Linked DNA regions of Microbulbifer sp. GL-2. The protein of the gene in region 1 interacts with the protein of each later gene in a pairwise test. Links are inferred from orthologs where the notes say so. Each region holds a gene or a part of one and is shown in the gene's direction. Other genes may lie near its edges. The genes, in order: GL2_RS00550, lysA and secB.

Evidence for each region.
Region 2: the proteins of GL2_RS00550 (region 1) and lysA interact in binary tests that used the Escherichia coli proteins (3 or more experiments, as listed by UniProt). The link is inferred for Microbulbifer sp. GL-2 from one-to-one orthologs.
Region 3: the proteins of GL2_RS00550 (region 1) and secB interact in binary tests that used the Escherichia coli proteins (3 or more experiments, as listed by UniProt). The link is inferred for Microbulbifer sp. GL-2 from one-to-one orthologs.

The regions. Positions count from the first base shown.
Region 1 is NZ_AP019807.1:119,862-122,999, forward strand. Bases 139-3,120 are described here. They hold GL2_RS00550 (response regulator transcription factor), read left to right. Parts: upstream 139-1,268; coding sequence 1,269-1,973; downstream 1,974-3,120. Other genes in these bases: GL2_RS00540 (flavodoxin), read right to left, coding at 139-417; GL2_RS00545 (Spy/CpxP family protein refolding chaperone), read right to left, coding at 633-1,103; GL2_RS00555 (ATP-binding protein), read left to right, coding at 1,986-3,120. Also shown: more of GL2_RS00540, read right to left, coding at 1-138; more of GL2_RS00555, read left to right, coding at 3,121-3,138. UniProt on the Escherichia coli protein: Response regulator member of the two-component regulatory system CpxA/CpxR which responds to envelope stress response by activating expression of downstream genes including cpxP, degP, dsbA and ppiA.
Region 2 is NZ_AP019807.1:1,330,478-1,333,627, forward strand. The notes cover bases 129-3,122. They hold lysA (diaminopimelate decarboxylase), read left to right. Parts: upstream 129-995; coding sequence 996-2,249; downstream 2,250-3,122. Other genes in these bases: cyaY (iron donor protein CyaY), read right to left, coding at 291-617; GL2_RS05715 (lipoprotein), read left to right, coding at 724-999; dapF (diaminopimelate epimerase), read left to right, coding at 2,369-3,122. Outside these bases: more of dapF, read left to right, coding at 3,123-3,150. UniProt on the Escherichia coli protein: Specifically catalyzes the decarboxylation of meso-diaminopimelate (meso-DAP) to L-lysine. Is not active against the DD- or LL-isomers of diaminopimelate.
Region 3 is NZ_AP019807.1:1,758,799-1,761,684, forward strand. Bases 30-2,759 are described here. They hold secB (protein-export chaperone SecB), read left to right. Parts: upstream 30-1,012; coding sequence 1,013-1,507; downstream 1,508-2,759. Other genes in these bases: GL2_RS07700 (rhodanese-like domain-containing protein), read left to right, coding at 137-553; grxC (glutaredoxin 3), read left to right, coding at 594-854; GL2_RS07715 (thioesterase family protein), read left to right, coding at 1,631-2,083; GL2_RS07720 (NAD(P)-dependent oxidoreductase), read left to right, coding at 2,076-2,759. In the rest of the region: more of GL2_RS07720, read left to right, coding at 2,760-2,886. UniProt on the Escherichia coli protein: One of the proteins required for the normal export of some preproteins out of the cell cytoplasm. It is a molecular chaperone that binds to a subset of precursor proteins, maintaining them in a translocation-competent state.

The DNA.
Region 1 (3,138 bases):
CTTGCCCTCGCCCTCAATTTCCGCCTTGGAGGCCTCAAATTCATAGCCTTCAGTGGACCACAAACCGATAATTGTTGCCCCCCGCCCGACAATCACATCGTGCAACATGCCCATGGCATCGAGAAAATAATCACCGTAACCGAATTGATCACCCAGGCCGAACAGCGCAACCGTCCTGCCGCTGAAGTCAATTTCCTGTACATCCTCCCAGAATTCCTCCCAGTCGGACTGGATCTGACCGAAGTCCCAGGTGGGAATACCGAAAATCAGTTGTTCGTAGTTGGCGATATCCAGCTGAGTGACATCGGCAATATCAAACAGATTGACACTATCCTCCCCCAGACGGGCGCGAATGCGCAGGGCTATGGATTCGGTGTTGCCTTCGTCACTGCCATAAAACAAGCCGATTTTGCTCACAGTCATTCCTCTCCGCCCTTACCGGGCCACACTAGATACCTATTTGCGGGGCGGCGTATTCTCCCAGCAATGGATGGATGCAGCAAGCTGACCTGGAGAAGTTGGGGGGAAGGACAGAAAAAAGCCCCCGATGAAGGGGGCAAGGGGTTATGAACCTACCGGGCCTCTGGGGAAGGGTGCACCCGGCGGATCGCACAAGCTGCCAATAGCTGAGGTCAGGACTCTGAAGATCTGCGCTCAAGGCGGTCTTTACGCCACTTCATACGATGTTCTTTACGTTCAGCCTTCAGTTCTTCAAACTTGGCTTTCTGCTCTTCGGTGAGAATCGCCTCAAATTGCTGGCGCATCTGATAGTGATTTTGCATCTGTTGAACCTTCAGTTTGCCCAGTTCAGCGCCAAGTTGATCCACTGTAGCTTGATCAGCACCGGACTCAATGGCAGCGTGGATCCGCTTGCGCAGTTCGTTCGTCTGTTCACGCTGGGCCTTTCTCGCCTCTCGGGTGCCATCTCGGTTGGCTTTTAACTGGGCCTTCTGCCCTTCGGTCAACTGCAACTCACGGGCTATATGCTCAAAACCGCGCTTGTGGTGCCCCTCGCCTCCACCGTAGGCCATTGTTGCAGCAGGGAAGGCCAAAACACCCGCCAAGGCCAAACTACTTACCGCCAGCTTCCAGTTCTTCATCATTTCGTCCTCTCGTTTGTATTCAATGACTTCATAGTAAGTGTGGCCTGTGTAAACAGGGGCAAACCGCAGTAAACAATTGTTAAGAACGGTAAAAAGCCCATGAAGACGAGATAACTAGCGCCAGTGCTTTGCATATAATGGCCCCACAGCTACTGAGAGAACGCCATGAGCCGAATCCTTCTGATCGACGACGACACAGAACTGACCGACCTGCTGAGGGAGTTCCTCACCGGCGAGGGGTTTGAAGTAACTGCGGCCAACGATGGTGGCCGCGGGCTGGAGCTGGCGCAGAGCCAAAATTTTGATGCCCTGGTGCTGGATGTGATGCTGCCGGTACACAATGGTTTTGATGTTCTGCGCAAACTGCGTGAGGAGGCATCCCCCACAAGCCGCTCCCTTCCCGTCATCATGCTCACTGCAAAGGGCGATACCGTGGACCGGATTGTGGGCCTGGAGATGGGGGCCGACGACTACTTGCCCAAACCCTGCAATCCGCGCGAGCTTGCAGCACGCCTGCGAGCGATACTGCGCCGCGGCCGGGTCGAGGCAGAGGAAAGTGACGATAGCCTCAACAGTGGGCAACTGCGCCTTCTGCCAGCTGAGCACCAAGCCTATTGGGCAGATCAGGCCCTATCCCTCACTGGGGCCGAGTTTTCTGTTCTTAAAGTACTGGTACAACAGGCCGGAGATGTTGTGGCTAAAGAGATCCTGACTGAGAGTGCACTGGGGCGCAAATTAATGCCCTATGACCGCTCAATCGACGTACACGTCAGCAATATCCGCAAGAAGCTTGCCGATAAGGGGGCCAGTCGCGACCTGATTATCAATATCCGTGGCGCCGGTTACATGCTCACCCAGGGCAAGCAATAGGTAATATCTGAAATGCGCAGCCTCTTCTGGAAAATGTTTTTTGGCGCATGGATCACCGCCATGGTTATGGTGGTCGCCGCCATTTACATTACCCACTTTGGCGAGTTCGGCGACCCCCGTCAGGAGGAGCGCTGGGAGGGACCTGCACTGTTCCGCGAAGTGATGCGCAATATGCGTATTGCCCGCCGCCACGGCCCCGAGCAGTTCCAGCACTGGCTGGAACGGGCTCCGAAAAAGGTAAAGCGGAGAGTCTACGCAGTGGACCACCTGGGCAATGACCTGCTGGGTCGCCCTGTCCCCGCCGGTATGGAACCACTGATCAACAGCCTGGATTACCGCAATCGCGAAGCGCACATGCTGGTGGACAACAAACCCACGGTGGGCTTCTTCCTCCCACTGCGGACCGGCGACCCGCTGCGTATAGCCCTGGTCGCCGGGGACAGCAAGGAGGGGCTTCTGCTGCGCTTTCTGTGGCGCAACTTCTGGCCCATGCTGTTGCTTTCCATGGTCGCCTCCGGAATCGCCTGTTACTGGCTAGCCAGTTACCTGAGTCGCCCCCTGGAACAGTTGCGGGCTGCCACCAAGCGGGTCGCCGCCGGTGAGCTGGACTATCGCGTAGCCCCGAGTTTACGTACCCGCAATGATGAACTGACCGACCTGTCACTGGATTTTGACTCCATGACCGCCCAGCTACAGGGGTCCATGTCTGAACAGCGCCGCCTGATCAAGGATGTTTCCCATGAGCTGCGTTCGCCACTGGCGCGGCTCCAGGTGGCTCTGGCCATCGCTCGCCAAAAGCAGGTGGCGGGACTCGATACTGAGCTCGACAAGATTGGCAAAGCTGCAGATTACCTGGAAGATATTATTGCCGATGTACTATCCCTGCCGATCAGCAGCCAGGAGCAACGGCCATTAGATGATGTTGTCGAGCTGAATAGCCTGCTCTCAGCACTAATGGATGACCTGCACAGTGAAGCAGAGGAGAAAGACCTGAGCTTCGACGTGAGCACTAATGGCGAAGAATTGCTGATCGCCACACGCGGCAGTTCCCTCACCGCAGCACTGGAGAACATTCTACGCAATGCCATCAAATACAGCCCCTCGGGTGGGCTTGTACGGGTACTGGTCAGGGAAACCGGGAACGCGTGCTGTATCTCCGTAATCG
Region 2 (3,150 bases), 1.2 Mb from region 1 along the record:
TCCCCCGGGCTTTCTTTTTAAAGCTCTAACCTGCTTTGCCACCCCGCTAAAATCCCAGCCCGCGGTTACTCACGGCTATTCGATATCATTACGAAGCTCAAGTTTGCTGTGTAACTACTATTCGAAAAAAATAATAGCTGGAAATCGGATAATCACTTCAATTCCGCAGTATCGGGGTTCCAACGGGCATTCCAGAGCTATATCGCTGTTATTTTTTGATGTACGAAAAGTTCATCGTGATATTTTCCCGAGGCAAAATTTCAAACAGCCAAGAGGCCCAACCACAATTATTACTGGTCAATCTCTAAACTGACTGCTTCACCCTGCTGCTCACTCAGCACGCGATCAAGCAGAGTGGGCAGGTCCTCCCCGGTAGTCCCACACTTCCAGCCGGGGCTTTGGAAGGCCAGGTGGTAACCGCCAGATTTAGCCGCCACCCACAACTCTCGATTGGCCGACTGGCGCGAGAGGATCACCTGGCTCCCGTTGTCCTCCAAAGTAAGGGTCAAAACCGACCCGCTGCGCTCATAATCAATATCCCAGTCACACTCGTCCAGGGCATCCTCAATCGCCATCAGGCTCTGCTCAATGGCCGCTTCGTATTCCGTTTGGCTCATCTTTTGTTACTTCTGTTACCGTCTACTGTGATGAATTTATTCGGCCGCTATACTATCAGGCTTTTGCGGAACACCGCTTCGAAAGCCCGAGTGCAGGATGTCACCCATGCCGAAAAAATTGCTTTTCCCCTTCCTCGCCCTGTTAGGCGCCTCTGCCCTAACAACTGGCTGTGGCCAGAAGGGCCCGCTATACCTGCCCCAAGCACCGGCTGAACCTGCGCCGAGTATCACCAGCGGCCCACCCACCACAGTGCCCACTAGCAGTACTGCGGTAGAACCCAGCGGGCCTGCCATTGAGCCAGCAGATGAAGCAGTGGTTGAACCTTCAGTAGAAGAGCCCCTGTACGAGGAATTCCCAGAAGAGCAAGAAACTGAAAAATGAGTGAATTCAGTTATCGTGAAGGCAGCCTGTGGGCTGAAGAAGTCTCCCTGGAACAGATCGCCGAACGTTTTGGTACTCCCACCTATGTATACAGCCGCTCTCACTTCGAGCGTCAATACCGGGCCTATGCGGATGCCCTCGGCAACCATCCTGGCCTGATCTGTTATGCGGTAAAGGCCAACAGCAACCTTGGCATACTGTCTCTGCTGGCTCAGCTGGGAGCCGGCTTTGATATTGTCTCGGGCGGCGAGCTGGAACGGGTTTTATTGGCCGGTGGCGATCCCTCTCGGGTAGTATTTTCCGGCGTCGGCAAAACTGCCAATGAAATGCGCCGTGCGCTGGAAGTCGGGGTGCATTGCTTCAATGTCGAATCCGAGGCGGAAATGCAGCGTCTGGAACAGGTTGCCGCCGAGTGCGAAACCATCGCACCTGTCTCCCTGCGGGTAAATCCGGATGTCGACGCTCAAACCCACCCCTATATTTCCACCGGCCTCAAGGAAAACAAGTTCGGCGTCGCAATCGACCGTGCATTAGATGTCTATATGCATGCGGCCAACTCCCCGCACTTGAAAGTGATCGGAGTGGATTGCCATATCGGCTCACAGCTTACCGAAGTAGCCCCCTTTCTCGATGCCCTGGAGCGCCTACTGATGCTGGTGGACGACCTCTCCAGTAAGGGCATACAGTTGGAGCACCTGGACCTGGGAGGTGGCTTGGGTGTGCGCTACCGGGGAGAGGAACCACCACCTGTAGCGGATTACCTGCAGGCGGTGATCGGGCGTATCGGCGAGCGCAATCTCGGCCTGATATTGGAGCCGGGGCGCTCCATTGCGGCCAACGGTGGCTTACTGCTGACCCGTATTGATTACCTCAAGCGCACCGAGGAGCACAATTTCGCCATTGTCGATGCGGCCATGAATGATAACCTGCGTCCAGCCCTTTATCAGGCCTGGCAGGATATAGTGCCAGTGACCCCCGATCACGGTGAAGATGCCATGTGGGACATCGTCGGGCCAGTATGCGAAACCGGCGATTTCCTCGGTAAGAACCGCGCCCTCGCTCTACGGCAGGGACAGCTGCTGGCCATGCTTTCTGCCGGCGCTTACGGATTCACCATGAGCTCCAATTACAATAGCCGCCCTCGCGCAGCAGAAGTTCTGGTCGACGGTGACAACACCTATCTGGTACGAACGCGAGAAACCTTCAGTGACCTGGTAAAGGGAGAAACGCCAGTACCGGAAAAAGTCTGACTCTTTGTGGCGAAATAGATGTCAAAATAACAACTTTGGTGCCGCTACTCGCAGGCAGCCCGTGTGGGCCAGAGAGACGCCAATATCGGTCAGATACAGAGAATCACTAGAGAAATGGAATGCGCATTAAATTCAGCAAGATGCATGGGCTTGGCAACGACTTTGTGATGCTCGACGGCATCAGCCAGAGGGTCAAACTGTCCCCCGATAAGATTCGCCGAATTGCCGATCGCTGCCTGGGCATTGGTTGTGACCAGGTTCTGCTTGTGGAGTCACCTCGCGACCCTGACGCAGATTTCCGCTATCGGATTTTCAACGCCGATGGCAGCGAAGTGGAAAACTGCGGCAATGGCGCCCGGTGCTTTGCACGCTTTGTGCGCGAACGCCGCCTTACCGGCAAGAAACGCCTGAAAGTGGAGACTGCTGGGGGCATGCTGCAACTCAAAGTCATGGATAGCGACCAGGTCAGCGTGGATATGGGCGCCCCAGTGCTGGAACCGGAACTGATTCCCTTTAACGCCGATCGCTGCGCCGAAAGCTATCCCATTGATGTTCGCGATGAGACATTTACTATCGGCGCCTTATCCATGGGCAACCCCCATGCGGTACTGCTGGTAGAGGATGTCCAAGAGGCTCCCGTGAACCAGCTGGGTCCGCTGATCGAAACTCATCCGCGCTTTCCACAAAAGGTCAATGTAGGCTTCCTGCAAATTAACTCCCGCAACGAAGCACAGCTGCGCGTGTTTGAGCGGGGGGTGGGCGAGACCCGTGCCTGTGGCACTGGTGCCTGTGCCGCTATGGTCTATGCGCACCAACGCGGGCTGGTGGATGATCAGGTGGAGGTCCGCCTGCCCGGTGGCAACCTGACAATTCACTGGAGCGGACCGGGTCAGCCGGTTAC
Region 3 (2,886 bases), 1.6 Mb from region 1 along the record:
ACTGTTCTGCTAAGCCACTGCACGAGTGATGGGAGTACCATATTGCTGGTTAGAAATTCGCCACAATCGTGTATACTCCCGCCAGCTTTGGCGCAGCTGCGCTGTAACGATAACCACTAAGGATTTTGGGGGCGGAGTGGATTTTTTCGTCTTTTTGAGTGAGCAATGGCTGCTGGTCGGCCTGCTCGTAGCTTTGCTCTATGCGCTGGTTTTGAGCGAGCGCTATAAGGCTGGCGTGCCGGTATCCATGCATGAAGTGACCCGGCTGATTAACAGCGATGGGGCCAGGGTGCTCGATATACGCGATCGCAGTGAGTTTACCGCCGGGCATATTGTCGATGCCTTGCATATCCCCCATGGGGAGGTAATCGAACGCATCGCTGAGCTGGAGCCGTTTAAGGACAAGGTATTAATTGTTGCTGACAAAATGGGTCAGCACGCAGGGCCGGTGGGTCGCCAGCTGAAGCAAAAAGGTTTCCAGGTGCGCCGCCTGCAGGGTGGTATGAGCGAGTGGACCAACCAGAACCTGCCTTTGGTCAAGGGTAAAGGCTAGGCCGGCAGGCCGTATTGATGGCGTTAGGCGGAGTTTTGTTATGCAGGATGTAGTCATCTACACCACCCGTTTCTGTCCCTACTGTATTCGCGCCAAGCAGCTGCTCGACAGCAAGGGCGTGAAGTATCGCGAAATCGCAGTGGACAACAAACCACAGTTGCGCGAGCAGATGGCGGCCAAGGCTGGTCGCCGTACAGTACCGCAGATTTGGGTTGGCGAATTTCATGTGGGCGGTTGCGATGAGTTAATGGCGCAGGAGCGCGCCGGCAAGTTGGATAAGCTGCTTAAATCCGCGGGTTGAGAAAGGTTGTCGTCGCGGGCCACACGCGGCAGCAGATTTTTGCTATTTATCCGTTCCGGGCCTTGAAACGGTATTTACAGGCCCCAATCAAAAGGCTCATACAGGGAGTCTTTCTCACGGAAGGCATCAATAAACTTTTATAAAGAACAGGCTGTAACATGGCTGAAGAATTAAACGGCGCGGCGAACGCAGAGGCTCCACAAGTACAATTCGCGATGCAGCGTATCTACCTGAAGGACCTCTCCTTCGAGACCCCCATGGGTGTTGAGGTTTTCAAGAAGCAATGGAAGCCTCAGGTTAATCAGGAACTGAACACCAAAACCGCCAAGGTTGATGAAGACCTGTATGAGGTTGCGCTGACCCTGACTATCACCGTTAAGCTGGAAGAAGACACCGCTTTCCTGGTAGAAGTTAAACAAGCCGGTTTGTTCGGTATCAAAGGCCTGGAAGGTCAGCAGCTGGCTCAGGCTCTGAACACCGCTTGCCCGCAGATCCTGTTCCCGTATGCTCGCGAAGTGATCGACAACGCTGTTGTGAAGGGCTCTTTCCCGGCCCTGATGCTGCCGCCGGTGAACTTCGATGCGCTGTTTGCACAGGCCCTGAACCAGGCGCAACAGCAGACTGAAGGCGCACAGGCCAAAGCGGACGCATAGTCCCGTCTTGCTGGCAAAAAGGCCCCCGAGGGGGCCTTTTTTTATACCTGCGATTTGGAACCCCTGGGCGAATCAGCAGAAATCTGTTTCTATTAGCTCTCAAAATCCAGCCGGGAATTGCCTATGCAGTGGGATTTACCGACCCCCTTTATCCGTAAGGTGACTGTTGGTGCGCAACATGTGGATGGCCTGCGCCACGCCAATAACGCTGAGTATGTGCAGTGGTGTGAAGCCACGGCCTGGGCCCACAGTGCTGAATTGGGACTAGGTGTCAGGAATTACCAGGACCTGGACCGCGGAATGGCCATTCGCCATGGAGAGTATGACTATATACTGGCGGCGAGAGAGGGGGATGAACTGCTATTCGGCACCTGGCTGACAGAAGTAGATGGGCGCCTGAATATGACCCGCCACTTTCAAGTCTTTCGCGCCGCCGATGGGGCATTGGTACTGCGTGCCCAGTGGCGGTTGGTGTGCATCGAGCTGTCCAGTGGCAGGCCGAAACGCATGCCTGTGATCTTCAAGGAAATTTACAGTCCGGCAGTTATTGCCCCGGAGGCTGAGAAAAATGAGTGAAGAGTTTGTAACCCTGACCGAAAACACAGGGGCGCTTAAAGACAAGACCATCTTTATTACCGGTGCCAGTCGCGGTATCGGCCGCGCCATAGCCCTCAAATGCGCAGCGGATGGCGCTAATATTGTCATTGCTGCCAAATCGGCGGAGCCTCATCCCAAGCTGCCTGGCACTATCTTCTCGGTGGCGCAAGAAGTGGAGGGCGCCGGTGGCCAGGCGTTGCCCTTACAGGTAGATGTGCGCGATGAGCAGCGGGTGCAGGAAGCGATGGCACAGGCTGCAGACAAGTTTGGTGGTATTGATGCGGTGATCAACAACGCCGGTGCGATCAACCTGACCAATGTGGAGTCCACCCCGCCCAAACGCTATGACCTGATGCAGAATATCAATAGCCGTGCGGTGTACCTAACGGCTCACCTGGCAATTCCCTACCTGAAAAAATCGGATAACGCTCATATTCTCAGCCTGTGCCCCCCGCTGAACTTACAGCCCAAGTGGCTGGGGCCTTTTGCACCTTACGCTCTGTCCAAGTTCGGTATGACCATCCTGAGCCTGGGGCTGGCGGAGGAATTGCGTGAGACCGGAGTTAGCGTGAATACCCTTTGGCCGCGTACGCTGGTGGCTACCGCGGCAATTGAGTTTGCGGTTGGGAATCGCGAGATGTTTGAGCAGAGCCGCAAGCCGGCGATCATGGCGGATGCCGCCTATGAAGTGCTGGTAACCCGTGAGGGTGCTCTCACAGGACGCCAGCTGATCGATGAAGAGCTGCTGGTAGAGCGCGGTGTAAAGGACTTCACCGACTATG